DNA from 2 places in the Anaerorhabdus sp. genome. Region 2 is predicted to be linked to the other one. Evidence: predicted binding sites of a transcription regulator. Region 2 holds the regulator's gene; the other holds the start of a gene.

Region 1 (16,163 bases), on a different contig from region 2:
AACACGCTTTCTAATATGAACCATGCTACAATAATATTCAGAGGTATTCTATGAATTTAATTTGTCCTTTGTGTAAAAATAGTTTAATCAAAAATGAAAATTCTTTTTGTTGTGTAAACAACCATCATTTTGATTTAGCCAAGAGTGGTTATATTAATTTGTATTTAACAAATAAAAGTAAATCTCATGGTGACAATAAAGAAATGATTCATGCTCGTACATCATTTTTATCAAAAAATTATTATCTTCCCTTAAAGAAAAAACTAATCGAAGAAATTGATAAAATTAATCCTAATACATTAGTTGATCTCGCCTGTGGTGAAGGATATTATACACGTGATTTTAATTGTCCTAACAAAATTGGAATCGATTTATCAAAAGATGCTATTCAATATGCAAGCAAACAGGATAAGAGCTCACAGTATTGTGTCGCCTCTATTTTTGATTGTCCAATTGCCACAGAATCTGTAGATTGTGTAACTACCTTATTTGCACCTATAGCCACCAATGAAATCAATAGAATTTTAACTACTGGTGGATATTTTGTCGGTGTATTTCCTGCTGAAAATCATCTGCTTGAATTGAAGAAGACAATTTATGATACTGTTTATCTAAATGAAAAACCACAAATCGATTTAGATTTAAAGCACATTTTTACACATCGCGTTACTTCACTTATTCACTGTGATTCTAATGAAGATATTCTAAATCTATTCATGATGACACCCTACTATTTCAAGACTTCGCTACAAGATAAAGAAAAAATCAATTGTCTTCATCAGCTTGATTGTACAATTGATTTCTATATTACAATTTATAAGAAACAGTAAACACCAGTACTTTGGTGTTTTATTTTGTCTGTTCTTTTACACGATACTTAATTATTTCTCTAATTAGTTCTATCGGTAAAGATTCATCTATAGGAAATTGAATTGTTCCCTTAGTAGTTTTATAGCCTTTTAACTTATCTTGAAATGCAACAATACCCTCTGGTTGAGGATAAAATCCTATGTGTTTTTTAAAAGCTGCAAAATGCACAAGCCATTTACCATTTAAGTCATATGTTGGCATTCTCATGCAGATTCTTTCCTGAGCATTTGGCGCCAATTCCAGTATATTTTTTCTTAATTCATTTAATTTTTCCTGAACTTCTTTTGGAAACTCATCAATGTATTTTTCAACTTCATTCATACTATGTCCTCTTGTAGATAGTCTTCATCACTAATCACTGTAAATCCTTCTTTCAATAATAGTTCTGCCGTAACACCATAGCCTTCTATAACTGTATGGCTAAATGTACCATCATAAATCTTATTTACACCACATGAGGGACTTTTAGCTTTCAAAATGACTTCCGTTACCTGATATTTCTTGCATAGCTCTACCGCTTTTTGTGCACCTTTAAGATATGCATCTGTCACATCTTCCCCTAGTTCTGTCAGTATTCGATTATTTATTCTTTCTGCCGGTGTTCTTGGAACATTTAGACCACCTAAAACTTCTGGACAGATCATAATTGCTTCATTATTTTCTACCATTTCTTTAAATTTATGTTTTTCATGACTTTTTCCATTATAACTACAACATACACCACATAAACATGCACTAATTGCTTTCATATTATCACCACCAAAATTATAGCATAGAAAAAGGAGTGCTACTCCTTTTCATGAATCAATGATACCTTTGTATTTGATTTTGGATAATTCTTTTCTCCCTCACTTATTATTTCAATAAATAGACGGATTGATTTTTGCTTTTCTTTTGAGCATTTTCGATACGCAAGGATCATCTCCATTTCACGTTTAGATATTAATAGGTCATTTTTATGAATCTTTTTATTCTTATTCTCATATCCTATTAAAGTGTTAATATCAGTATCAAATGTACTTGCTATTTTCTTCATCATTTCAAAATCCGGTTCTGCTGTATCATTTTCATATCGTGATATTGCTTTGGCGCTAACACCGCAAATTTCTGCCAATTCTTTTTGTGTAAAATTCTTATTTTTACGCAAATATTGCACTCTTGTTCCAAATGAAATCATTACATCCCCCTTGGTTGTACAGTATAAACTATATAAATTTTAATTTCTTTAATTTCTCTTTTTTGTAGATTATATGCGGTCTAAAATGACAAAAAAAAGGGATTTTTATAAATCTCTTGAAATTTATTTAAATAGGTGTTATATTATTTTAGCAGTCACAAGTATTGAGTGCTAAGGAGGAAATATACTATGGCAAAGAAACAATTTAAAGCTGAATCCAAAAGACTTCTTGACTTAATGATTAACTCTATTTATACAAATCGCGAGATATTCTTAAGGGAGTTAATCTCAAATGCATCAGATGCTTTGGATAAACGTTATTACCTATCACTTACTGATGATGGTAAGCGAATTGATAAAAAGAACCTAAAAATTGATATTAGTGCTGATAAAGCCAATCGAACATTGACTATCTCGGATACTGGTATCGGTATGACCGAGAAAGAACTAGAATCAAATCTAGGTACTATCGCAAAAAGTGGATCATTGGAGTTCAAAAAGGAACTTGACGATGCGACTAAAAATATTGACATCATCGGTCAATTCGGAGTTGGATTCTATTCTGCATTCATGGTTGCGAAGAAAATTACTGTTGAAACTAAATCAATCCATGGTGATATTGCTTATTCATGGGTAAGTGAAGGTGAAGATGGCTACACAATCAATACAATTGATAGAGATCAAGTAGGAACTACAATCACCCTTGAACTTAAAGATGACACTGCTGAAGACAATTACAGTGACTTCCTTGAAAGTTATCAAATCCAACAACTAGTTACAAAGTACTCAGATTATGTACGTTATCCAATTGAAATGATGGTAGAAACACAAAAACCAAAGAGTGATAACCCTGAAGAATTTGAAACAGTAGTAGAAAATAAAACACTTAACTCAATGGTTCCGTTATGGAAGAAGAACAGAAAGAAAATTAAACCAGAAGAATATAATGAATTCTATAAGAGTAAATTTATGGATTGGGAAGATCCACAAAAAGTTATCCATTACAATGTAGAAGGTAATATTTCATATAATGCATTATTATTTATTCCTGGTAAAACACCATACAATTTCTACAATGCTGATTATGAACCAGGGTTACAACTTTATTGTAAAGGCGTATTTATCATGGATAAGGCAAAAGACCTTCTTCCTGATTACTTCCGATTTGTTAAAGGTTTAATTGATAGTGATGATTTAAATCTAAACATCTCTCGTGAAATACTTCAACAAGATCGTCAAATGAAAGTATTAGCCCAAAGTATTGAAAAGAAAATTAAAAATAATCTTGAAGAAATGCTTAAAGGCGAAAGAGAAGAATATGAAAAATTCTTCACTAACTTTGGTTTAACACTAAAATATGGTATTTACCAAGATTATGGTATGCATAAAGATACACTTCAAAACTTGATTCTATTTAAATCAAGTAAAGAAGATAAATACGTAACATTAGAAGAATATGTAGAACGTATGCAAGAAGGTCAAGACTTAATCTACTATGCTTGCGGTGAAACAATTGACGCTATTAAGAAGCTTCCACAAATGGAAAGACTTCAAGAAAAAAATCTAGAAGTTTTATATTTCATTGATGATGTTGATGAATTCGCAATCAATATTTTAAATACTTACAAAGATAAAAAATTCAAATCTGTCAATCAAGGAGATTTAGGACTAGATAGTGAAGAAGAAAAGAAAGAGAAAGAAGAAAAGGCTAAAGAAAATCAATCATTATTATCAAGTATGAAAGATGCATTAACAGATAAAGTTAAAGAAGTTCGAATCTCTTCTCGTTTAAAATCACATCCAGTATGTTTAGTTTCTGATGAAGGAATTTCACTTGAAATGGAAAAAGTTTTATCACAAGCACCAAACAGCCAAGGTATTAAGGCAAATAAAATTCTAGAAATTAATCCTGATCACGAAATCTTTAAAACACTTCAAAAGGCATATGAAAAAAATCCTGATCAAGTTAAAGACTATGCAGATGTATTGTATAATCAAGCATTACTTATTGAGGGATTACCAATTGAAGATCCAATCGCATACGCAAATAAAATTTGTGATTTGATGATTCACGCAAATAAATAAGAGTTCAATTATGAACTCTTTTTTTAATAGTAACCATGCTCAAACGTGATTACAGTATAAATATTATCTTCTCTCTTTGTTAACTCCGTATCAATGCGATTTTTAATCTCATCGGCTGTCAAATAAAATTCAAATGGAACTTGTAAATCAAAAATTAAATTTGTATGAGTTGGTCCAATCACAACCCTAAAGTCATGCATGGATAGTTTGGGATCAATTGAAGCAATTATCTCTTTCATCAATTCTTTATGTGAATTGACAACAGCATCATCTATTTGAATAGGATCCATATGGATTGTCATAATAATATGTAATTCTTTTTCTATTCGTCTTTCGATTTCATCAACTAAATCATGGATAACCAAGAAATCTTGCGTACAATCTACTTCAACATGCACACTACCAATCATATTTCCTGGACCATAATTATGAATAATTAAATCATGAATTCCTAAAATTTTTGGATTTGCTAATATAATCGCTTTTATTTTATCAACCAGTTCTTTTTCAACAGGTTGTCCAATTAATTCATCAATTGTTGAACGAATAATTCCAATACCAGAAATGAATACAAAGATTGATACAAGAATACCCATTGCTCCATCCAGTGGTAAAGTAGTGAACAATGAACCAACCAAGGCAATCATTGTTGCCGAAGTTGCAATGACATCATTCAAACTGTCCTTACTTGTCGCAATCATTGCCGAATTATTTATTTTCTTACCTAATGTTCTATTAAATAAACTCATCCATAATTTTACAAAGATAGATAAAATCAATGAAATTAATACTACTGTACTATAAATTATTGGCTCTGGATTCAACAATTTATCAACTGATGTTTTAAATAATTCAAACCCAACCAATAAAATAATCACAGAAATAATGAAACTGACAATATATTCAATTCTTCCATGGCCAAATGGATGATCACGATCAGCAGGCTTTGCAGCTAACTTATATCCAAATAAAGTAACAATGCAACTTGCAGAATCTGACAAGTTATTAAATGCATCTGATGTTATCGCAATTGAATTTGTTAGAAAGCCTAAAGTTAACTTTACGGCAAATAACAAAACATTACACACAATGCCAACAAGACTACTTAACGTACCATAACTAGATCGTACTTTTTCATTTTCAATATCATTATAATTTTTTACAAATCGCTTAACCAAAAAGTTAATCATGCCTTACCTCTCAACTTCAATTTATTGTAAACGCACCTTTTTAGATTCAAGGTTTATGTTATATTTTAAACTTTTTTGAAGATAAGTAAAGGATATTGTTACTAAAAGCGGAGAAAACATAAGAATTAAGAATTGCAATATTTCTAAACGCATATTTATACTCAATAGTGGTAATAAAAGAATCATAATCATCGCAATAATCAGTAAGGTACACATAACTTGAATTGAATTTAAAATAAAATTTTTAATATATTTTTTACTTCGTAAATAAACTACTTTCCAGCATCCGCAAGAGATTACAATACTCATTGCTAAGAAGGTATAAGACCATGTGCTAGCATGACCAATGCAGAAGAGTATAATAATCTCTATTATCGCGATGCAAATGTTTTGGATAATAAACTTACCCATTATTTTTCTTGAAGGGTTGAGAACACCTAGAGAAAGAATAGCGGCAGTGCAAGATAAAAATAGAGATGGCGTGGGATATCCAGCAATGGCATAATCACATGCTAATACCGTACAAGCAAGGATAAAGATATAAGCATTTTTTAATTTCATAAGTGTTCCTCCTTCAAGTGTTTATACTTTACCACACAAGGAAAATATAACTGTCCCTTTTTTAGTACAGTATGATATGATTATAGGGGTGATATGATGAATACAACAAAACTTAGATTATTATATTTAATTGATTTATTCAAACAAGATACAAATGAAACAAATTCTGTCACAATGCCTGATATACAAGATTATCTTTATTCAAAAGGAATTGTTGCTGAAAGAAAATCACTTTATGAAGATATAGATACATTAAAAACATGGGGACTTGATATTATTTATAATCGCCCCCAAGGATATTATTTAGCCTCTACTGACTTTGATATTATTGAGATCAAATTACTTGTTGATGCAATTGCTTCAAGTGATTTTCTTACAAAGAAGAAAACAAGTGAACTTCAAAAAAAATTATTAAACTGTCTCAATCATTATGATCAAGAAAGCATCAAACATCAACTTTTTCAAAATCCTAATAAATTTAAAAATGAAAATATTTTCTACTCGTTAGATACCATTCAAAATGCTATCAATAAAAATTCATCAATACAATTTATGTATTTTGATATCACAATAGACAAGCAAAAAAAGTATCGAAAAGATTCGACACCTTATCATTTGATTCCCTATGCACTTCTTTATGAAAACCAACGTTACTATTGTATTGGTTATTCAACCAAATATAATAATTTTTCACACTATCGTGTTGATAAAATGGATCAAGTTATTTTACAAGATGATTTTAATGAAAAGAAGAATTTCAATCTTTCTAAATATAAAACAACTAATTTTAATATGACACTTGGACAAATAGAAAATATTACACTAGAATTTGATTTGTCCTTAACTAACATTGTTTTTGATACCTTTGGACAAGATGTATTTATAAAGAAAGTAAGTCCTTCAACCTTTACTATTAATTTATCAAGCACTGTTTCAACCAACTTTATTGGATGGTTATTGCAATTTGGCAAGAAAGTGAAAGTTATTTCACCTTCCTCACTTATAGAAGACATTAAACATTTAATTGATGAAGTTCAGGAAGTTTACTAAGATCCTTTAATAACTTTTTATGTGCTGTTACCATTGGATAATTATGAACATCTTTCATTTTAACCCAAGCACATTTATCTAATTCAATCTTCTTATTCATAAATACGAGAAAACAGTTCATATGCCATATAAGATGGGAAAAGACATGCTTTCTCTTTTTTAATTCTTCGCCTTGAATGTTATAGCGTGAATCAAATTGTGGTAATCGGTAATAATCTCTCATCAGACCGTCACTATCATCACTACTTAAGCAAATCTCATCTTTACATACAAATACATATGTGTATACTTCTAGCTCTCTAGGAGCCTTCATTTTGCTTTTAACTGGATAGTTTTCTTCTACGCCTAATTCATGTGCCATACATTCATCTTGAAGCGGACATAAACTACACATCGGTTTCTTTGGCGTACATACCATTGCACCAATTTCCATAAGTCCTTGTGTGAAATGTGATGGATTTGAATCTTTCATCCATGTCTTACATATTTCCGTAACTTTCCTTCGTGTACTAATCTTAGTAATATCATCAGCTAATGCGAAATATCGTGTTATAACGCGAAAAACATTACCATCAACTGCTGGTACTTCTTCCCCAAAAGCTATGCTCAAAATAGCGCCTGCTGTATAGTCACCAATACCTTCTATTCTTTGTATTTCATCGGGATCATTAGGTATAATACCACCATAATTCTCCATCACTGTAATAGCGCCTTGATGTAACTTACGCGCACGATTATAATATCCCAAGCCTTGCCAAACCTTTAACACTTCTTGCAAATCAGCTTGAGCAAGTTTTTCAATTGTAGGCCACTTATTCATCCATGTTTCATAATACGGTAACATCGTATCAATACGTGTCTGTTGAGCCATGATTTCACTCACCCAAATCGCATAAGGATCACTTGTTTTTCTAAAAGGTAAATCACGATAATTCGCACGGTACCAGTCTTCAATTTTTTCGCTAACTTTCATTTTATGTCCTCCCATACTATAATAAAGCTAGAGGAACTCACAATGAATGAAATTAATCAACTTCAAACTTTAATCGACTCTAGTCATAAAATTGTATTTTTTACAGGTGCTGGAATTTCTACAGAGAGTAATATCCCTGATTTTCGAAGTGCTGATGGTCTCTATCAACAAGCTAGTAAAATTCCACCTGAAACTATTTTAAGCCATACCTTCTTTATAAACAACCCTGATGATTTCTACAGATTTTACCGCAAAAATATGTTGTATCTTGACGCAAAGCCAAACACTGCACATAAATTTATCGCTGATTTAGAAGCAAAAGGTAAATGCCTTGGTGTAATCACCCAAAATATTGATGGTTTACATCAATTAGCGGGTTCAAAACACGTATGTGAACTTCATGGTTCTGTATATCGAAATACTTGTATGATATGTCATAAAACCCATTCAATTAAAGATATTATTAATACTGAATCCATTCCCCTTTGCAACTGTGGTGGAATAATCAAACCTGATGTTACTTTATATGAAGAGGCGCTTGATGAAGCTGTCATTGATGATGCATTAAATCTTATTACTTCTGCTGATTTACTACTTGTTTGTGGAACATCATTATCGGTTTATCCTGCCGCTGGATTTATTCGTTATTTCAAGGGAAATAGTCTAGTTCTTCTCAATAAAACAACTACCCCTTTTGATAATCAGGCTGATTTATGTATTCATGATTCCCTAGGAAATATCTTTTCACAAATTAAATTATAAGATAAAAAGACCTTACGGTCTTTTTATCTTGCCCTTGAATATGATTTACCATTTTCCATCTGAATTCCTTTAGCACTCATCATTTCATTCACTGTGACTACTTGGAATCCCTTTTCAATTAGCATTGGTATTATTTGAATAGCTGCATCTTTTGATTCAGCATGAATATCATGTAATAGTATAATATCACCATCTTTAGCATTGTTCATTGTTTCATTTATTGTACTTTGAACATCTCTTGTTTTCCAATCCAGTGTATCAATACTCCACATGATAAATGGATATGGTGATGTCTCACGCATCCGCTTACTTATTGCACCATAAGGTGGTCTAAAGGCAGTAACTTGATAACACCATTGACTTACATCTTCGTATACTTTTTGAGAAGTTAAATAGAATTGTTCATCAAGATTTTTCATTTTCGCCATATTTGGATGACTATAAGAATGGCTTGCAACCTGGCTACCAGATTCAATTTCATCAAGAATAACTGCACTTCCCTTTGTTGTAATGCGATTGCCCACCACAAAGAATGTTGCTGCACTATCATAACGCCTTAATACTTCCAAAATTTGTGGTGTATTTGTAATATGAGGCCCGTCGTCAAAGGTTAATGCTACCATTGGACGATTAGGATCTACATATCGATTTGGAATATACACAACAGGGTCTGGAATACTTTGATCAACACCAAAATAAATATTGATATGCGATGCAATTGTCGTTAAGTCTAAGCGAAATTCAATTACTTTTGGGGCAAGATTTTCAATTTTATAAACAAGTGTATTACCATCTAATGTAAAATTAGTAAACAATTGCCCATTTTTATCTGTTTTTTCTAGAAATTCTTTAGTATAAGCAACATCTTGCAAATCTACATCTTGTTTACATTGAGTTCTCAAACTTTGGGTCATAAGCCGTAGTGCGATATCATCATAAATTAATGAAGTATCGATAAGATTTCCATCATTCTTATTAATCCAAAGCGATTCAGTCTCAGTAGATTCTATACCATCTACTAGTTTTGTAATCTCAAAGCGATAATTTATTAACTCTTCAGTAATCGGAAGTAATGTATAGTCGACACGAACTAAGATTTTCTTAGCTTCACTATCTGCTTCATCTTCTAGCACTTGATTATATAATTTTTCTGACACTTCTTTGATTGTATTTCCCAGCTCATTATCTATTTTAGGATAGTAGACCATTATAGATAAATGATTCGATACTTTTTTAAAAGCATCAAGTTTAACATTTTCTTCTTTGTGATCTTTTACTTCCAACAAATATTCTGGTACATAATTCATAGCTAACAGAATACTTGCGGAAATCCCACATAATATTGCAAACATAATTACTATAATTGCAACTTTTTTCTTTTTTATCGTTTTTTTCGTAATCATAACAACCTCAAATCTAAGTAAATATATTTAACCTCCTACATGATAACATAAAGTATTAAGTACTTTGCCCGTTTTTCTTAATAAAGGTTCTTTTTAAAGAAATCTTTAGGTATCATTACTCAATCAGTGAATAAAAAAACGATTCAAACTGTTTACAACGCGGATCACCCTTTCGGTAAATAAATAACAAAGAATGAATAATATCTAAATGTTCTAAGCTAAACGTTGCTAATTCACCACGTTCTAACTCTTTTTCTACTACTCCCTTATAAACAAATGTGATTGCTTGAGACTGTGCGATACATTCTTTGATAAGTATAAAACTTCCTAACTCAATTGTTTGAGAAAATGACAAAATACTATCATTTCTTTCTTTTAGCCAACCTTCTAAGATTTGGCGCGTTCCTGAATAAGGTTCCCTTAGAATTAATGGATACTCATGAATTTCCTTAAGTGTTACTTTCTTATTCGCTAATGGATGATTTTTCGCAACCACTGGAATAAATTGAGCATCTAAAAATGTTTTAGTCTCTACAAAAGAGGTATCAAACAAACCTTCGACAAATGCACAATCAATTTCATCATTATGCAATTTCTTAATTAGTTCGCTTGTATTACTAACTAATACACGTAAACGTTCTTCTTTATTCAATACTTCCTTTACCAATAATTGTGGTAAATAATAATCAGCAATTGATAATGTTGCTCCTACACATAAAGGTTTAATTGTATTTCTCAATAATAATGAAAATTCTTGGCTATTAGCTTGTTGAAGACTCAAATATTGATAAAGAAGTTTTCCTTCTTCCGTAAGTCTAATTGCGCGCCTCTTACTATCAATCAACTGACACCCATAAAATTCTTCTAATTTATGAATATGTTGGGTTACTGCAGGTTGTGTCATATGTAACGCTTTGGCGGCAGCTGTATAACTACCATATTTAACAACACTAAGAAACGTCTCTATCTTTTGATCTAACATTATGCACCTCTTATAATTTTTCCTTATATATTATAACATATCATAATTTGTTATTATAATTACCCCATGATATGCTTTTATTGTTTGATTTTAAAGGGGGAATATAAATGAAAAAAGAACACAATAAAAAAATGCTTTGGCAACTCTTCAAATCAACATTTATGTTGAGTGCATGCACATTTGGTGGTGGATTTGTCATTGTGTCATTAATGAAAAAAGAATTTTGCGAAAAGCTAAATTGGTTAGAAGAAGATGAAATGCTTGATGTAACTGCAATTGCCCAATCATCACCAGGACCAATTCCCGTCAATGCATCCGTAATTCTTGGATATCGTATGGGAGGAATCGTTGGTTCACTTGTTGCAGTGCTAGGTACAATTATCCCACCAATGATTATCATCTCAATTATTGCTGTCTTTTATGAACAATTCAGATCCAATATTTACATCGCAACTGCACTACAAGTCATGCGTGCTGGTGTTGCTGCTGTTATCTTTGATGTTGTTTACAATCTTGCCAAGAATGTAGTCGCAACAAAACGTGTGCTTTATATTGGGTTAATGATAACCGCATTCTTTTGTGCCGTTGTATTGAACATCAGTGCAATGGTAATTATTCTAACTTGTTTAATTATTGGTTTATTAGATTTAGTCATCACGCTGTATCTTAATAAAGGGAAAGAAGGTGCAATCAATGACAATGCTGCTTAAATTATTCTTTAGTTTTATCCAAGTTGGTTTGTTCTCTGTTGGAGGAGGATATGCAGCAATACCGCTTATCCAAAATCAAATTGTCATTGTTCATAAGCTTATGACCATGGCTGAATTCACTGATTTAATCACTATTGCCGAAATGACACCTGGGCCTATTTCAATTAATTCTGCTACTTTTGTTGGAACGCAATTAGCTGGTCCTATAGGTGCTATTATATGTACTCTTGCATGTATCATTCCCGCATTTATCATTTGCCTACTACTTGCTCACTTCTATTATAAATATCGTAATTTCAGTGGTGTACAACTTGTATTATCCGCCCTTCGTCCTGCTGTTGTCGCAATGATTGCTTCTGCCGGCTTATCAATACTAGTATTAGGTTTGTTCAACACAAACTTACAAGGCATACAGTTAAATAATTTTAGACCAATTGAATTCATCTTATTTATTGGAGCTTTCTTCTTATTAAGAAAATACAAATTCAATGCCATCACCATTATTTTTGGTACAGGTATCATTGGTACCCTACTTTATTTACCAACACTTATTCGCTAATATACAAAAACGCACAAATCATCTTATGTGCGTTTTTTAATTTCATACTCCTGTTTATTTTCTTCGAAGAAGTGAGCTACCCCTGACTCATTATTTGTACATGTTACATAGTCAGCAATGATTTTTAATTCAACACAAGCATTCGACATAGCCACTTTATATCTAGCTACTTGAAATAATGAAATATCATTATTCGCATCACCAAATGCAATTGTAGATTTGTCATCAATATCTCTATTTTGGCATAACCATTGTAAAGCATTTCCTTTTGAAGCAAAAACATTCATAATTTCTAAGTTTGTTTTTAGAGATGTACTTACAGATAACTCAGGATGTTTTTTTATAATTTCTAATAAAATTAAGCGATCTTTTTCAGATTTATAAAACATATTTAATCGATCAATCTTTTTAAGTTTCAAAATAAAAATTTTAAAATCTTCATGGATAGAGGTACGACTTTTTTTTACATACTCATATGTATATTCATCCAAACCAAAATCATTTAAACGATTCATCATATTTGCTTCACTATAAATATGATTATCTGAAAATATATCAAAGGTTGCATCAATATATTGGCATTCTTGATAAAGTTTTAGTACTAAAGATTTATCAATTCCACAAAAATAAATTTCCTCGTTTTTCTTCACATCATAAATCGTTGAACCATTACCACAAATTGCATAGTGAACACATTCTTGTTTTAGAATGTGCTCACTAATACTTGAAAATAATCTCCCTGATGCTGGAATAAAATAAAGACCTAATTCATTGCATGCTTCTAACAATGCTTCATTCTTACTTGTAATTTGTTTATCATCTGTTAAAAATGTTCCATCTAAATCAGAAACTATTGTCTTTATCATTGTTTCAAGACTGCTCCTAATTTTGCTGAACTCACAAGTTTTGCATACCGTCCTAATAATCCTTTATCATCATCTCTATGAAGTAAAACAAATTCTTTTTTGCGTTTGATAAACTCATCTTCAGATATTTGAAGTTCAATTAAGTTTTTACTCAAATCCACATGAATAATGTCACCATCTTGAACAAGTGCAATAGGACCACATTCCGCAGCTTCGGGACATAAATAACCTATGCTTAATCCTCCAGATGCGCCAGAGAAACGGCCATCTGTAATAATTCCGCTATTAGGAATTGATTTCATAATTTCTGTAATACGATGCAACTCCTTCATTCCTGGTCCACCTTTTGGACCTTCATAACGAACAACTACAGCATCCCCTTGATGAATCAACTTTTTATTGAATGCCTCATAACATTCATCTTCAGAATTAAATACTTTTGCAGAGCCGGTAAAAATATGAAGTTCTTGTGGAACTGCACTTGTTTTAACAAGTGCACCCTGAGGTGCTAAATTACCATATAAAACCTGAATACCATTTACAATTGATTTTTCATCTTCCATTTTTCTAATTATTGTTTCATCAATTTGAATAGATTTATTCAATTCTTCTCTTAATGTTTTTGTTGTTACTGTCAATACATCTTGATTTAATCGTGATTCAATTTGCTTCAATACCGCCGGAATTCCACCCGCTTTATACAAATCAACACAAGTTAAATCACCATTAGGAACAATATTACAGATTACTGGTGTTGCACTAGTTACTTTAGCAATATCATCCCATTCAAGTGTAAAACCTAGTTCGTGGGCTAATGCTGGTAAATGAATCAAAGCATTTAAAGATCCTCCAATTGCACTAAGTAAAGTAACAGCATTTCCCATTGCTTCTTTAGTCATTATCATACTTGGAGTAATTTCTTTTTCAACTAACTTCATTAAATGAATTCCACTGTCTCTTGCACTAAAACGACGCATACTTGTACTACTTGGATATAAAGCACCATAAGGAAGCATCATTCCAAGTCCTTCACACAAACATCCCATGGTATTAGCAGTACCCAAAAACGGACATATCCCAGGACCTGTATAATACTTCAACGTTCCTTCAATAACATCGCGTTCAGTAATTTCGCCTCGTAGAAATTTTTGGCGTAAATCTTTTGATTCACTCGGTTTAATTTCTGCATAACAAGGACCACTGGTTACTATAATACTAGGTAAATTAATGCGGGCAGCAGCATTTAACATAGCAGGGATAATTTTATCGCATGATGCGAGAAAAACAACCCCATCAAACACTCCTTCTCCAAGAATCATTGCTTCACATGAATCTGTTATAATTTCACGATGAGGCAAACAATAACGCATTCCTGCATGTCCTTGCGCAATTCCATCACACATCGCAATCGTATTAAATTCAATTGGTTCCCCACCTGCTTCTAAAACACCTTTTTTTACTTCTTCCGCAAGTTTTCTTAATGGTTCATGTCCAGGACATACTTCATTCCAACTATTTGCAATCGCAATTAATGGTTTTTTATCCAAAGCATCCATTGACACTCCGGCAGATGCTAAATGTGCTTTTGATATTGCACGTTGAAATGGTTCTAATTTATCAATTGCTCTTTTCATATTTCCCTCTTTCTAAATGATAAAGAGGACTTTCATCCTCTTTGCCTTATTCTACAGTTTCTTCTACAACAGTTGTTTTCTTTTTCTTTTCTATGAAGAACCATACTACACCAAAGACTGCCAATAATAATGGTACAAATATCAATGGATTCGTTACAAATGCTTCAAATACCAAGAAACTTTGAGTTAAACTTGTTGCTGCAAATGATGCAATACCACCGTCAAATTGTAGACCAACAGATGTTGCAAGGGCAGTTAATACTGGTGAAGTAATAGTTCCAGCCAATAAAACTGCTGCCATTGTTACTAAACCAATAATGATGCTTCTAAATAAGTTACCCTTACAAATTGCTACAACAAGCGCTACACGGAATGTTAATACTGCTAAATCCGCAAATGGTAGTACTCTATTCCCTGGAAGAATTACTGCTAATGCAATTACAAGCGGAGTTAAGATTAATGAAGTAGTGATAACATTTTCATTACCAACAATAACTGCTGCATCTAACCCAATAAGTAATTTTCTTCCTTTGAATCTTTTTTGACAGAATTTTTTTGCTGCTTCAGAAATAGGCATTAAACCTTCCATAAACAATGAAGTCATCTTTGGAATCAATACCATTACAGCAGCCATATTAACACCTAAGTTAAATGATTGTGCTAAATCATATTTCGCAAGCAAACCAATACCAACACCAAGAATAATTCCAAGCATCATTGGTTCACCAAAGAATCCTAAATATTTCTTAGCACTTGAAACAGAGAAATCAATTTTATTAATGACTGGAATACGATCTAATAGCCAGTTCATAGGTGCTGCTATAATTACAGATGAAACTGCTGAAACTGTTGGTAACGATACATCTGGAATTCCAAAATATTTTTCAACGAGTGGTGCTGTCCAATCAGAAAATTTAAATGTAACCAATGCCATTACTGCTGTTGCACCCATCGCTAAGAATACATTATTTGTAACAAAGTAAGTCATAATACCTACAATAGCCATATGATGATAATTCCAAATATCCACATCCATTGTATCTGTTAACTTTAATGTTAACATCACAATATTAATGAATAAAATTTCAAAGACAAGAATCGCAATAATTGGTGATGCCCATGTAACTGAGGCAATTGCACCCCAACCTACATCAATAATATCTAAATTAATACCAAAGTTTTGGACCATTGCTTGTGCAGCAGGACCAATATTACTTTTCAATAAATTTACTACTAAATTGATACCTGCAAATCCAATCGCAATAGTAACCCCTGATTTAAATGCCTTTGAAAATTTAACTCCAAATACAAGTCCAATTAAAGTAATGATAATTGGAAGCA
Region 2 (16,163 bases):
TTATCCAAACTCATTGAGATTGCAGGATGATTTTTATTAGTTGTAACAATAACCACTTGTTTTAACCATTTACTAAGATAACTAATTCCATCTTTTGTAAGATGTGGCTTATTATCAATTAAAACAAATGAGACAGGTGTCTTTTTAGGCTCATTGGTTTTCAAATTCATACCAACCTTTGCCATAACTCTTCCAGTATTTAATGACCATAAGTCTGTACATTGTTCTAAATCATAGTATTGTTGAATACCTTCTTTAACACCTTCAATCGTTCTCCAATCCTTATCTGAATCTAGCATGTCACTATTTCCACTTGTAATTTTTCCATCAATTGACATTAACATAAACAACGTTGTAATTGGTTTTTCCATTTCTTTTACCTCACTAAGTAAAGTTTATCAAGATAATTTCAAATTGCAATAATCGTTTAAATTATCACAATCAAAGAAAAAAATCATCCCGAAGGATGATTTTAAAGCTTAGCGAATAACATAATTGTCATTTTCAACATCGACAATAAATGTTTTGCCTTCTAGATTTTGTTCTTCAAGAATCTTTCTTGCAAGCAATGTTTCAATTGAACGTTGAATATGACGTTTCATTGGTCTAGCACCAAAAACAGGATCAACACCACATTCAATAATTTTTGCTTTACATGCTGTAGTAAATTCCACTTTGATATCACGATGTTCTAGACGCATTTCTAATTCATGTAAGAATTTATCTGCAATCTTTACAAGTGTGGTATCACTTAATGCATTAAATACTACAATTTCATCAATACGATTCACAAATTCTGGTTTAAAGTATTTTCCTACTTCTTGTAAGTAATGTGAGTTTCGCAATTCTTTGTCTTGTTCAAACGCATATTGTGCACCTAAGTTACTTGTCATGATAATTAATGTATTCTTAAAATCAACTGTCACTCCTTTAGAGTCAGTAATTCGACCATCATCAAGAATTTGTAATAAAACATTGAATACATCTGGATGTGCTTTTTCAACTTCATCTAATAATACAATTGAATAAGGTTTACGTCTTATCGCTTCTGTAAGTTGTCCTCCTTCTTCATAACCAACATATCCTGGAGGAGCACCAATTAGACGTGACACACTAAATTTTTCCATGTATTCACTCATATCAATACGAACGATTTTTGATTCATCATCAAATAATTGTTGAGCAAGTGCTTTGGCAACTTCTGTTTTTCCTACACCTGTTGGGCCAAGGAATAAGAATGAACCAATTGGTCGATTCTCATCTTGGATTTGAGCTTTGGAGCGAAGTATTGCTTCAGTGACTAATTTTAAAGCATCCTCTTGTCCCATAACACGGTTTCCTAGTATTTCCTCTAGGTGAAGAAGTTTTTGGCGTTCAGTAGCCATTAGTTTGCTTACTTCAATATGTGTCCATCTCGATACAATTTTCGCAATCATTTCTTCATCAACAATTTCTTTTAACATTCGGTTATTGTCAACAACAGAAGCTTGTTTAATTTTTTCTTCAAGTTCTGGAATTTCTGAATATCTTAATTTACCAGCAAGTTCTAGATGACCCTCATTTTCAGCATTCGCAAGTTCACGTTTCTTGCGTTCTAATTCTTCTTTGGCGTTTTTAGCATCATCTAAACGTTTCTTTTCATCTTTCCACTTTTCTTCAAGAATGCTAAATTCTTCTTTCACAGTTGAAAGTTCTTTTTTCAATTCTTCTAAACGTTGTTTAGATTTATCACTTTTTTCCTTTTTAAGTGTAGTCGCTTCAATTTCAAGTTGCATCTTACGACGATTAAGTTCATCTAATTCCGTTGGCATTGAATCAATTTCAACACGAATTGATGCACAAGCCTCATCGATTAGATCAATTGCTTTATCGGGTAAAAAACGATCTGTAATATAGCGATGTGACAATGTTGCTGCCGCAATAATTGCTTCATCTAAGATTTGTACCCCATGATGTGCTTCGAATCTTTCTTTTAATCCACGAAGAATAGAAACTGTATCTTCAACGGATGGTTCATCAACTTGAATTTTTTGGAAACGTCTTTCTAATGCTGCATCTTTTTCAATATATTGGCGATACTCATCATAAGTTGTTGCCCCAATACATTTCAACTCACCACGTGCCAACATTGGTTTCAATAAATTTGCCGCATCCATTGAACCTTCTGTTTTCCCAGCACCTACTAAGTTATGAATTTCATCAACGAATAAAATAATATTTCCATCTGCCTGTTTAACTTGTGTTAAAACTGCTTTTAATCTTTCTTCAAATTCTCCACGATACTTAGCACCAGCAATAAGTGCACCCATATCGAGTTCAATAACCTTCTTATCTTTCAAACCAAAAGGTACATCATTACTAGCAATACGATGGGCAAGACCCTCAACAATTGCTGTTTTACCAACACCTGGTTCTCCAATAAGAACTGGATTATTTTTTGTCTTTCTTGATAAAATTTGAATAATTCGACGTATTTCTTCATCACGTCCGATGACTGGATCAATCTTACCTGATTTAACATCTTCTACAAGATCTCTTCCATATTTTTCTAATGCATCTAGTTGGTTTTCCATATTCATTTCTGTCATCTTTGTCCCACCTCTTCTTTCTAGTTCTGCATTTTCAATTTGTTTTTCTGTTATATTTGTAACTCTTAAAATTTCTTTTGACACTTCAACATTCGTATTTAAACAACCAATGAGAAAGGCAACCGTACTCATATAACTTTCTTCATGTTTATTACTCCATGTCATAGCTTTTTGGTACGCATCATAAACATTCTTACTCATTCTTGGTTCTGGTTGAATATCAACACGTGGAAGTCTATCCATATATCGATTGATAATTGTAAGTAATGTTTCTTTTTGAATATTTAATCTCTTCCATAATCCATCTAACCCATCATCAACAACCAGTTCGTGAAGTACATGTTCAATACTTAACTCACTATTCTTTAATTCTTGGCTTAGCTGTACTGCTTGCGATAATATTCTTTGTAATCGTTCTGTCATTTTTTCAATATTCATAAAACCCTCCTTTAGCACTTATAGATACAGAGTGCTAATACAACTGTTTTAGAAAGGGGTCAATTGACCCCTATTTAAATGCCTTCTTAAACTTTTCAAAGACAGTTTCTTTGCCACTTTTCTTTTGTAAGTCTTGAAGCTTTTTATAAAGTTCTTTCTCTTCTTTCGACAACTTTTTATTTACTTCTACTTGGACTTCAACATATTGATCTCCTGTTGAACCTCCACGCATATCTTTAACACCTTTGTCTTTAAGACGGAATTTAGTTCCACCTTGTGTTCCAGCAGGAATTGTAAGTTCTACATCACCATATACTGTTGGTACATCTACTGTGCATCCAAGTGTTGCATCAACACTTGAAATAGGAACTGAAATAGAAATATTCTTTCCATCACGAACAAAGTAATCATGTTTCTTCACTAATACTTCAATGAATAGATCTCCATTAGGTCCACCATTTTCTCCACGTTCACCTTTACCTTGAACACGTAGTTGTTGACCTGATTGAATACCGGCAGGAATTTTCACATCAACGCTAACACGCTTATGTTCATATCCTTTACCACCACATTTACTACATTTACGTTTAATTGTTTTACCAGTTCCATTACAAGTTGGACATACTGATTGTGATTGGAAAACACCAAATGGTGTACGTTGTTGTGTAACTACTGTTCCACTACCACCACAAGTAGGACATACTGCAATATCTTCTTTGCTATGGGCACCTGTTCCTAGACACTCACTACAAACTTCATCAACACCTAGGTTAATTGTTTCTGTTTTACCAAAGATTGCGTCCATGAACTCAACCTTCATTTGCATGAAACGATCTTGTCCTTTACGTGGACCATTTCTTCTCGCTTGGCTTTGTCCACCAAAACCACCAAATCCTCCACCGAAGAAAGATCCGAATATATCTTCAAATCCTCCACCAGAGAATCCTCCAGCGCCACCAAATCCAGCAGCACCATCCATTCCCGCATGACCAAATTGATCATATGTTGATTTCTTTTGAGGATCACTTAACACTTCATATGCTTCATTGATCTCTTTGAACTTATCTTCTGCACCTGCATCTTTGTTCATATCGGGATGATATTTTTTAGCTAATGTACGATATGCTTTTTTTATTTCTGCATCACTAGCACCTTTTTGTAGTCCTAGGACTTCATAGTAATCTCTCTTATTTGCCATTTTTCATCCCTCCTCTTAGTTTAAATGATTAATGTATTGAGCCATTCCAGCTCCTCCTGTCACACGAATTCTTGGAAGTTTTAATTGATCCATACTTGGATTGATTTTTCCGAATTCAGTTGTAAATGCTAATTTAGTACCCGCGTCTTTCATAATTTGAATCGCATTGTCGTTAACGTCACCAAATGGATAACAGTATACAAATCCTGCATCTACATATTCATACGATTGGATTGTATCTTGGACTCCTTCGTCATGACTGACACACAATAGTCTACCACCATGACCCATACCAGAGCAACCACCTTGGTGCATTAAGAAGCTATGACTTTGAAGTTCTAGACCATCTTCACGCATTTCTACAAAATCATACGGCAAGATTGGATCTAACCATCCACCGATTAAGAAGAGTGTTGCATTAATACCATACTCTTTGAGAATCGGATAAGCATACTTATGGACAGAGGGATCCCCATCATCAATTGTAAGTGCATAACTTTTCACAGGAATTTGACCACGTTCTTCCATAAAATATTGAACTTCTCGCATCGTTAATGAAGTATATCCATTATCTACAAGATATTTGCATTGCTCATCAAATTCATTTACTTCCACAAAATTTACATCACCGCGTGTTTCACCATTAGCCTCACTATAGAAGAAATGATACATCATTACAGGAAGTGTTGTTGCAAGTTCTTGGGTTTCAATCGCTATTTCTTTTTCGCTTTGTACATCATCTTTAGAGATATAATAAATTCCATTTTGAATCAATACGCCATAACGTGAATCATCTTCACTTGGTTTTACATAAACTGTATATACATCACTACCTAAACGATTAAGTTGGTTCTTTCCATCGTCATTGGTTAATGTATAAGAATCTTTCGTTGTGATTTCCAAACCATATGGTACTAAATGTGTTTGATTTTTAAACCATCGATCAGCTGGTTGAACATCACTTTGTTTCACCAGCCATGAAGTTCCATTGATTAAAATTTTATCTTGAATTGCATCACTGTCTGCAATATCTAAATAAATTCCTTCTTCAACCGTTCCACCTTCAACAAGTTTTCCATCAACATAAACATAAAGTGGCGTTGGATTTGTTGTCTTTACTTTTATATTTCGATATTTATTTTCAACAGTTTGCGTATCATCTGTTTTCGTCTGATTTGGCTCATCATCTGTTTTTGATTTACACCCTGTTAAACTAATTAGGCAACAAAACCCTAGGATTACACCTAGGATTTTGTAATATTTAATTCTTTTCTTTGAAGTCAGCATCGACAACGTTGTCATCATTTGCAGCACCAGCCCCAGCATTATCTTGAGGGTTAGCGTTTGCTTGTTGTTGATACATTGCTTGAGCCATATCATTTGCAGCTTTTTCTAATTCTGACATCTTAGTTTTTAAAGTTTCGATATCATTATCATCAATTGCTTTTTGTAATTCATCGCGTAACTTCTTAACTTCTTCTTTTTGTTGCTCAGTTACATTTGCATTTTCAGTTTTTAAAGTTTCGTCAATTTGGTTAATGAATTGTTCAGCTTTATTTTTTGTTTCAATTTCATCTTTACGTTTTTCATCTTCTACTTTGTGTTCTTCAGCTTCCTTAACCATCTTTTCGATTTCAGCATCACTTAATCCGCTTGATCCAGAAATTGTAATAGATTGTTTTTGGTTGTTGCCTTTATCCAATGCAGATACATGTACGATACCATTAACGTCGATATCAAATGTAACTTCAATTTGAGGAATACCACGACGTGCTGGTGCAATTCCTGATAATTGGAAATTACCTAAAGTCTTATTGTCGTTAGCCATTGGACGTTCACCTTGTAATACGTGAATATCAACAGCTGGTTGATTATCTGCAGCAGTAGAGAATACTTGTGATTTAGAAGTAGGAATTGTTGTATTTCTTGGAATCAATACAGTCATAACCCCACCCATTGTTTCAATACCTAATGATAATGGTGTAACATCTAACAATAAGATATCTTTAACATCACCAGAGATAACTCCACCTTGGATAGCAGCTCCCATTGCAACTACTTCATCTGGGTTTACTGATTTATTTGGTTCTTTTCCTAATTCTTGACGAACGATTTCTTGAACAGCTGGAATACGAGTAGATCCACCAACTAATAATACTTGATGAATATCATTTTTTGTTAATCCAGCATCTTTTAATGCTTGACGTACTGGTCCAATTGTTCTTTCAACTAATGACTTTGTCATGTTGTCAAATTGAGCACGTGTTAATGTAGTTTCAAAGTGTAATGGTCCACTAGCTCCAGCACTAATAAATGGTAAGCTAATTTGCGTTTGAACCATACCTGATAAATCTTTCTTCGCTTTTTCAGCAGCTTCTTTTAAACGTTGAAGAGCCATACGATCTTGTTTTAAATCAATACCGTTTGCTTTCTTGAATTCTTCAACCATCCAGTCAACCACAACATTGTCGAAGTCATCTCCACCAAGTTTGTTGTCACCAGCAGTTGCTAATACTTCAAATGTACCATCTGCTAAGTCAAGGATTGAAACATCGAATGTTCCTCCTCCTAAGTCGAATACTAATACTTTTTGTTCTTGATTTGTTTTATCGATACCAAATGCTAATGCTGCTGCAGTTGGTTCATTAATAATACGTTCTACTTCAAGACCAGCAATTTTACCTGCATCTTTTGTAGCTTGACGTTGTGCATCATTGAAATAAGCAGGAACAGTAATAACTGCCTTATCTACTTTTTCGCCTAAATATGCTTCAGCATAACTCTTCATGTATTGAAGAATCATTGCACTGATTTCTTGTGGTGTATATTGTTTTCCTTCAAGTGTTACTTTTTCATCAGTACCCATTAAACGTTTGATAGAACTAATTGTATCTTTATTTGTTACAACTTGACGTTTTGCCGCATCACCAACAATTCTTTCTCCATTTTTGAAAGCTACTACTGATGGAGTAGTACGGTTTCCTTCTGGATTTGTAATAACTTTTGCTTCATTTCCTTCCATAACTGCAACGCAGCTATTTGTTGTACCTAAGTCGATTCCTATGATTTTTCCCATAAATTTTTCCTCCTAGTCGCTAACCTTTACCATGCTAGCACGCAATATGCGATCTTTTAATTTATATCCTTTTTGAAGTACTTCCACGACCATTCCTGGTTCTATACCTTCAACATGTTCTGCCATTAGAGCTTGATGGAAGTTGGCATCGAATGGTAACCCATTGGCTTCAATTTCTTCAACACCTTCTTTATGAAGTGCATCCAATAATTGATTGTATATCATCTCAACACCTTTACGATATCCTTCAGTTTCTTCTGTAGGTGGTGTTTGTAATGCTCTTTCTAAATTGTCTATTGCTGGTAATACATCCAACGCAAAACTTTGAATACGATATTTCTTTGCTTGTTCAAATTCACTTTGAAGACGTTTACGCATATTTTCTGTATCAGCATATGCTTTTGCGTAATCATTTTTAAGTTTATCAATTTCTTCTTTTAGTGAATCAATTAATTCCTTTTCATGAATCTCTGGTTTTTTATGCTTCATCTCTTTGTGTTTGTCATGTTCATCATGTGGATGTCCATGTTCACCATGCGGATGCTCATCATGTGGATGTGGTATATCGTGTTCCTCTTTTACCTCATCCTGATGCTTGTCACATGTACAAACCTCTTCTTCACATTCACAATTTTCTTTTTTCTTATCTTCCATGTTTTCCTCCACTTCCATAGATTTTTTCAATCGTGCTTGACACATATTCTAACAATGAAGTAACACGATCATAATCCATTCGTGATGGACCAACAATCATCAGTTGTCCTTCTTCATTATCACTCACTCTAAATTTACTTGTAACTACTGCAACATCATCTAGCCACATAAGTTCTGAGCCATCTTGTGTCTTAACAATAAGTTCTTGTGATTGCTTGCCTAATTGTCGCCACAATGTATTGTTTTCCATCATTGTCATCAATTGTTTTAATTTTTCAATATCAGAAAATTCTGGTTGATATAATAATTTATTTTGCCCTGAGAAATAAATATTCTCACTTGCAAACTTCATAAATGCTTTTACAAATGCTTGGAATAATATCTCATGACGTTTAACGTTTTCCGAAAGTATCGGACGTAAAGCTTGCATCTTATCAACTACATCTTGAATATAAGTACCTCTTAACCGATCATTTAAAATACTGCAACAATGTTCTATATCTTCTAAAGAAACATCATCTTGGAAATTAAATGTACGATTTTCAGTGTATCCACTATCTGTTATAAATACACATACAGCACTTCTTTCGTTGATTGGAAATATTTTAATATGTTCCAACCGCTGCATCGATGCATCTGGTCCTAGAACTCCTGAAGTAAGATTTGTCATTTGTGATAACATGTTACAACTTTGCTTAATTGCTTCATCTAAATTCAACTGACGATCACTAAACAATTCCTTAATCGCAACCTCCATCTTTTGATCCAATTTAACTTCAAGTAAATTTTCACAATAGAACTTATATCCTTGTGTACTTGGTATACGTCCACTTGATGTATGTGTTTTTTCTAAATAACCGAGTTCTTCAAGGAATTGCATATCATTTCGAATAGTTGCACTAGAATAAGGTAGTTCATACTTTTCCATTAAAGTCTTAGACCCCACTGGTTCAGCAGATTGAATAAATTCATCCACGATTGCCTTAAAGATATCAATTCGACGTTGTGTAAGCATGACTCCACCTCCTTTTATTAGCACTCTTTCTCAATGTCTGCTAATAGAATATCACAACATTTTAGCACTGTCAACAAAAGTGTGCTAAAATATTATGGCTTTTTTCACATAATTAAAAAAGCCTTTATAATAGGCTATTTTGAATATATTTTATCACTTGTTCCAAGGCCGAATATTATCTGTCCACCCTTTTTCCTGCCAATAAACTCTATCAGCTTCATTCCATCCTTTTCTTTGTACAATACGCATAACTGAGAAAAAAGCTTTTGTTTTGAGTGTTGGCTTTATTTTGCCATAATTTCTCTTGATTTCACTTGCTAGGTTGGTTGTTTTCTTATCTATTTTTCCCTTTATCTTTTCACTAATGCTGTCCCAAGATACCGCAAATACAGCGACTCCTAATTTATACGTTTTCGCAACTCCCCAAAAGAAAGTACTATCAGCCATATCTTTATTTGTACTTTTCATACCCGCTCCTGCTGCAGTTGAAATACAAACTGCTTGTTTCGAAAACATACGCTCATTTGGACGATGAACCATCCACTGATAACCATAATGATCCAATAAGACCTTCATAGCACCTGACGCATGATACACATAAACAGGACTAGCCAAAATAATGACATCTGCCTTATTGAGTGCTTCTGTTATGGGATTGAGTCTTTCTCTGTGTGGACATAATAATTCTGATTTTCCAAAACAAGTATTGCATCCTACACAAAAAGAATCAAAATCTCGTGGTAAAAAGAATTCTGTAATTTCACCTTCGAGTTTATCCGCTAACTGCTTTGCAATATGATACGTCGAACCTTTATGATTTTGTCCATGGATGATTGTAATCTGCATAATTAATTCCTCCCTATACTACTGTACTAAGTATATACTATTTTCATTTATACTTTTAAATTTCCTTAATTCCATTGCTTTATCTTATTTATTGCAAGTTTATGTTCCTTGTAAATTAAACCTTTAATGCTTGATATGCTTATTTATCATCACTATTTGTTAACAACTCGACTTGTTCTTTAATATTCATACACTTTCCTCTTTAAATTATTATATTACTTTACACAGTTACTATTGACAACTTTATGGAATGTGATATATTTGTATCATCAAGTGACAAATATATCACTATGGAGAAAATTATGAACAAGAAAAAAATGAAAAACCTTATATTAGGTGGATCCATTATTATTCTAATGTTACTCGCTTCTGTTGGGTATTCTGTGCTCTTCAACGACTCTCGTCTTGTTGAACCTACAAATTTATCAACATATTCTTTTATTATCCAAGATACACCCATGCTTGTATCTGGATTATTATTGTTTGGCTATGTTATTTACCTTGTAATCGAAATAACGAAAGTTGTGTTTAAACAAAAAACAATTGATACAAATCATACACGTTTTATTTCTTCAAAACTGGGATATCTTGGATTCTTTGGTTTCTTGGGCTTTTTAGGATTTTGGACCTTCTCCATTGATAAAACTATTTTCCCATTCTTCTTCTTTGTATTTTTTGGTTTCTTTAGTTTCTTTTATGAAGGTAAATTATCCAATGTCCTAAAAGATGAATTGTTCAAAGAGAATGAAACTAAAGCTACTATCCAATCCTATAAAACAGGTTTCACTTTAATGTTTATTATGATTTGGTTAATTGGTATGGGCTTATTTAAAAGAAATACTGAATGGGCAGCAATATTCATGATAATCACTGTTTCATGTATTTATGCCTTAATTCTATTCCTAAGTAAATACTTGCTTTATAAATATGAAACACAGGATTAAAACTTATGGAAAATGAATTCATTTGTAATCTAAAAACATATCGTACACTAGCTGGGTTAACTCAAGAACAACTAGCTGATTTAGTAGGAGTTCGTAGAGAAACGATTATGCGACTTGAAAAAGCACAGTATAACCCTTCACTAAAACTTGCGATAGATATTTCAAGAATTGTAAAAACACCAATAGAAGATATCTTCATATTTAGGTAAAAGGGAATCTCCACGATTCCCTTTTTAACTGTTTAACCTTTTCTCTATTAATTGAATTGTTTTCCCAAGTCCATCTTCTAAATTCATCTTGTTTGACAGTTCTAAAACATTACTCTTATAAAACTCATAATTATTATCCAATTCGCGAATTGTATTAATTAATACTTCTGTATTTAATTCACTTGCTTTTATAGGTTTAGTGCCTACATCCAAGCGATAGAGATGATTTGCGAAAGATAACTGATCAAGCACATGTGGAATTGGAATAGATGGTATACCATAATACATACTTGAAGCAGTTGTACCAAAACCACAATGATGAATAACTGCATAGCCTTGCTTAAATAACCAACTATGTGGAACCGAATCAATCGCCATCATTGTGTCTGGTAGACTTACTTGTTTCATCGTTTTATTAAATCCTTGAATGATTGCACACTTATTCATTTTATTGAATGCTTCCATGAAACAATTTAATTTATCGATCTCCTCGGTACTTTCAAAAGACATTGCCCCCAGTGATAAAATAATTGGTTTATCTCCCTGTGCTAAAAAGGCAGAAAGTTCTTGTGAAGGAATATAATTTTCTTCTTCTAAAAACCAATAACCCACTATCTTATTTTTATCAGCCCAATATGGATTAGCTGCTTGAACATATTTACTTATTGGAATTAAATTCAAAGTTTTAGACATCACTTGATCCATTGATTTTACTTTCTTAAGATGATACTTTTTCCTTATTTTATTATACGGCTTTGCCATAAAAGGATTAATTAAAGAGGCAACTAGTTTATCTGTAAATGTTTTCTCTTTCTTGTCTAGAGGTAACATCTCAGTTTGAAGTGTAACATTAACTGTTTTAATCCCTAATGCTTCAGCTTCTGCTGCACCCATTTGGCTATGTGAGACAATAATTAAGTCTTTGCCTTTACAATACTTGTAAATTTCATCCGTTGAATTTTGAATAAGCTTAAATACAAAGTTCATTGTTTTCAACATGCTCAACATTGGATTTTTGCTCTTACCTCGAATCTTTGCAGCTTCATCTTCAATACTAATGTCTGGCCCTATACTTACAAAGTTTACACCATGGCTTTCAACTAAGCTTTGCCAACATGGATGTGTACCCAAAACTACATCATATCCATGATTCATCAATTCTTTAGATAGCACCAAATATGGTTGTACATCACCACGAGTCCCCATTGAAAACATTGCAATTTTTTTCATACCCTCTCTCACAATTCTAGTAATAATCTTTACTATGATGTTGCTGTATTACTTTAGAACCTAGTAACGTTATTGCTTGTTTTGGACATTCATTTACGCATCGATAACAAAGTGTACATAAACCCTTTTGCGAAACTGTAGAATTTGTAAACATCAGATTTTTCATAGGACATAATTTTACACATTTACCACAACCAATGCATTGTTCTACATTTATTTTTAATTTCGATGAATATTTTTTAGTTTTATGTCCAAACCATAGACGTTGCCCAAACAATCCAATCAATTGATTGATTTTACTTAATCCTTCTTGTGTTGGTAATCCACCTTTTACTTTGTTTGCAGCGAAAGATATCTTTTCATTTGTTTTTGCTATGATTTGTTTATTTTCTTCATGTGATTTCTTTAACACTTTCTCATCACATATACTATCAGGCATCAACAAATGTAATCCTCCAATAATTTCTGGATTAACTTCCTTCAACACACGTGCCGCCAAACCAGACCCATCACCACTAAATAATCCCATCGTTGTCATAATGAATAGTGATTTTCCTTTAAACAACATTTTGTTCTCAACTAGAAAATCCTTCATAATTTTGGGTAGTGAGCTATAGAATATTGGATAGCCTAATACAATAAAATTATTCTCTTGTATTTCCTTTATACAATTTTTGTCTTCAATCGAAACACAAATTGCATTAGCGTCAATTTCTGATACGAATTTCTCAATACAAAATTTTGTATTCCCTGTGCCACTAAAGTAAATCCCTACAACTTTTCCCATCGTTTATTTCCGTTTACTTTCTATATCTTGAATAGTTTGTATCGCAAATTTTCCTTGAACAACTGCTACTGGAGTTCCTCCAGGTGTCATTTGCCACTGACTTGCAATAATCAAGTTTTTTATTGGTAAAACATTATTCATAATATTCATTTGTTTATTGTTTGGTGTCATTGCATATGCCATAAAGGATCCTTTGTATGCATTAACATAATTAACATATGTTTTTGGAGTTACCACATCTAACTCTTCCAAATCAGTTATTTGAGGAACTGTTTCAAGAACCATTTGCTTGAATTGTTCTACTATTTCTTGTTTGAATAATTTATATTCTTCTTCACTCATTTTTTCTACTTGCGTGAATTGTGTTTCATCCGTAATTACATTAACTTGAACCACTGTTTTACCATTTTGAATTAGCGTTGGTTCATATCCAAAGTGTTTGATTCCTAGGCTTGAATATTCTTTTCCTAATACTTTATAAGGTTTTACTTGAAAAAACGATGTTTGAGTCATTTCACTTAAATCTGCATTTGTTCTATAAACTGCAGTAATCAAACTACATGTAGGATTTTTTATTTTATCTTGATCACGTTTTATTATTTCATTAACCTCATATTTATTCTTTAAAAGATGACTTGTTAAATGATGAATATCTAAAGCACTAATAATATAATCCGCTTCATGAATTGTTCCATCGCTTAATTGTATTCCAGATACTAATTCATTTTTTACAAGTATTTCCTTAACATCACTATTTAAATATAAATTTCCACCCAGGCTTATATATTTTTTTTCTATTCTTTCAATTAGTGGTTTTGACCCTCCTTCTGGTACGCCACTATTTTTTATAGTTAGTCCACCCAATGTAATTATTAAAGATGATGCACTATAGTTATCTGGAATCGTTGCACTAGAGAAAAAATATTTTAATTCTTCACTCTCAAACTGTTCACTAAATTCCTTGATTGAAATCGCTCCATATTTATTCATCATCTTTATAAGTGGAAGCATTTTCATTCCATAACTTATACCTTCCATCATTGTCCATAAATGAAATGGTTTCTTTGAGGGTACTGAACCAAAATTCATACTTATTTTAATATATTTTATAAATTCTTTGATTATTTTTTTATCTTTTTGAGTAGCATATCGATTTAATTCTTCTGTCAATTTTTCAATGTCTGTCCACATGTTTATTTTATGTCCATTGATATTTACTTCATAAAAAGAGTCACCATCATATACTTTAACCGTATCATCTAAAGCTCCTATTTCGTGCCATATTTGATTAAGATCACCATGTTTAGACTCAGTTAACCAATGAATACATCCTTCAATATAACTTCCTTTACGCATCCATCCTGTACACAAACCACCTGTGTAATTATTTTTTTCATAAATCTCAACTTCATATCCAGCTTTTCTTGCATATATTCCAGCTGACAATCCAGCCAATCCTGCACCAATAATAATAACTTTCATTTCTTTTCCTCTTCATTTCTATAAATTAACATTAGTGCTTTAAATTGAGTTGTTAAGTGCTCTACAATTTCTTCTTCACTAATTTGAATGTGATTAACATTTAATGCACATGCAAGTCCATATGTATAAATTGACATTTCTGTATGGTAATTTTTCGCATCATTTATCGATAATTTATAGTTCTCTACTAAGATGGTTTGAATTTCTTTTTCATTTACATCTTCAAATAGGTTGCCTTTATTTTCTTGTGGTTGCATATAAAGATATTGAAATAGTCCTTTATGTTCTTTCGCAAATTTAATAAATCCTAATCCTACCGCCAAATAAGAAGCATAGCTTGTCTCATTGAGATAATAGTTTACACATCTTTTATAAGTAATCTCAGCTTCTTTTTTAAGTTCCTCTTTTAGATCATCCATACTCTTATACTCTGAATAAATAGGTTGTGTTGAACAGTTCAATTCACATGCCAAACTTCTTGCATTTAAGCCACTAATACCTTTAGTTTGTATGATACTCAAAGCACCTTTCAAAATTTTTTCGCGGTTAATTCTTTTTACCTTTGGCATAAATCCTCCTAAATATAACATTTGTTATATAACATATGTTATATTATAACTATTTCAGCAAAAATATCAATAAAAAAATCCTGTTATTTAATATTTAAACAACAGGACTTCATATTTATTTGTTTATTTACGTAATTCTTGCAAGACAAAATCACTAATTTCACTTGGTATAAACTTACTTATATCGCCACCGTTTATAGCTATTTCTTTAGCTACAGAACTACTTAAGAAAGAGTATTCCGGTCTTGCGACAAAGAAAATAGACTCAATTTCATCATTCAACATCATATTAGCTGTAGCTTGTTGAAGCTCATATTCATAATCTGCAACTGCTCTTATTCCTCTTATCAATGAAACTGCACCTAACTGTTTGGCAAAATCAACAGTTAACCCTTGCCCAATCACAACCTTAACATTTTTCAAATCCGCCACACATTTTTCAATCATTTCTTTGCGTTCTTCTTGTGAGAACGTTACTTTTTTCTTTGGATTAATCATAATTGTTACATATACTTCATCAAACATTTTACTTGCACGACGAATAATATCTAAATGACCATTTGTAATCGGGTCAAAACTTCCTGGATAACATGCAATACTCATACTGACTCCTCTTTTTCTTTAAAGATTACTATTTTAGTAATACCATAATTTAATTCTTTTTTCTTATTGAATGATTTAAATTCTTCCTTCACTTCTTCATCCTTCAGTGTTTCTGAGATAACAACTCCATCTTTATTCAGTAATTTATTTTCATCGATAAACGTAAGGATATCTGACACTGATATCTTTGAATACGGCGGGTCCAAATAGATTAAATCAAATTTTCTATTTTGTGATACACATTGTTGAAGAGCACGATTATAATCCATTTTAAGACATAATGTTCTTTCTTCTTCCTTCAATGCCTTAATATTTTCTTGAATAACCTTGATTGCATCATAATTACTATCTACAAATATTCCAAAATCCATTCCCCGTGATATACATTCTAGACCAATTGCTCCAGAACCTGAAAAAAGATCCAAAACAATACCCCCATCAAAATAAGGTCCAATTGAAGAAAATACACCTTCTCTTACTTTATCTAATGTTGGCCTTGTATTCTCTCCTGGAAGAGTTTTTAA

Evidence for each region. Region 2 encodes HrcA, which represses chaperone genes, less so after heat shock. Its sites were predicted from a motif close to TTTTAGCACTNNNNNNNNNNNAGTGCTAAAA; they were not measured.
Region 1: the regulator HrcA is predicted to act here: its motif matches at 2,194-2,224, upstream of htpG (molecular chaperone HtpG).

The regions. Positions count from the first base shown of each region.
Region 1 is NZ_JAVXGL010000006.1:27,725-43,887, reverse strand. Features, by position in the region: gene RSB60_RS01835 (putative RNA methyltransferase) at 51-830, shown strand; gene RSB60_RS01830 (iron chaperone) at 850-1,191, opposite strand; gene RSB60_RS01825 (DUF523 domain-containing protein) at 1,188-1,619, opposite strand; gene RSB60_RS01820 (helix-turn-helix domain-containing protein) at 1,658-2,047, opposite strand; gene htpG (molecular chaperone HtpG) at 2,237-4,132, shown strand; gene RSB60_RS01810 (cation diffusion facilitator family transporter) at 4,156-5,322, opposite strand; gene RSB60_RS01805 (hypothetical protein) at 5,344-5,883, opposite strand; gene RSB60_RS01800 (helix-turn-helix transcriptional regulator) at 5,980-6,933, shown strand; gene mutY (A/G-specific adenine glycosylase) at 6,896-7,906, opposite strand; gene RSB60_RS01790 (NAD-dependent protein deacylase) at 7,949-8,668, shown strand; gene RSB60_RS01785 (polysaccharide deacetylase family protein) at 8,692-10,071, opposite strand; gene RSB60_RS01780 (LysR family transcriptional regulator) at 10,187-11,053, opposite strand; gene RSB60_RS01775 (chromate transporter) at 11,161-11,763, shown strand; gene RSB60_RS01770 (chromate transporter) at 11,747-12,322, shown strand; gene RSB60_RS01765 (Cof-type HAD-IIB family hydrolase) at 12,346-13,188, opposite strand; gene ilvD (dihydroxy-acid dehydratase) at 13,185-14,822, opposite strand; gene RSB60_RS01755 (PTS galactitol transporter subunit IIC) at 14,869-16,163, opposite strand, start outside.
Region 2 is NZ_JAVXGL010000018.1:336-16,498, forward strand. Features, by position in the region: gene RSB60_RS04095 (dihydrofolate reductase family protein) at 1-371, opposite strand, end outside; gene RSB60_RS04100 (ATP-dependent Clp protease ATP-binding subunit) at 480-3,026, opposite strand; gene dnaJ (molecular chaperone DnaJ) at 3,097-4,224, opposite strand; gene RSB60_RS04110 (polysaccharide deacetylase family protein) at 4,240-5,529, opposite strand; gene dnaK (molecular chaperone DnaK) at 5,486-7,300, opposite strand; gene grpE (nucleotide exchange factor GrpE) at 7,313-7,954, opposite strand; gene hrcA (heat-inducible transcriptional repressor HrcA) at 7,944-8,969, opposite strand; gene RSB60_RS04130 (flavodoxin family protein) at 9,123-9,815, opposite strand; gene RSB60_RS04135 (DUF3796 domain-containing protein) at 10,118-10,759, shown strand; gene RSB60_RS04140 (helix-turn-helix transcriptional regulator) at 10,765-10,968, shown strand; gene RSB60_RS04145 (glycosyltransferase) at 10,993-12,198, opposite strand; gene RSB60_RS04150 (EFR1 family ferrodoxin) at 12,215-12,985, opposite strand; gene RSB60_RS04155 (phytoene desaturase family protein) at 12,989-14,467, opposite strand; gene RSB60_RS04160 (TetR/AcrR family transcriptional regulator) at 14,464-15,036, opposite strand; gene coaD (pantetheine-phosphate adenylyltransferase) at 15,160-15,639, opposite strand; gene rsmD (16S rRNA (guanine(966)-N(2))-methyltransferase RsmD) at 15,636-16,163, opposite strand, start outside.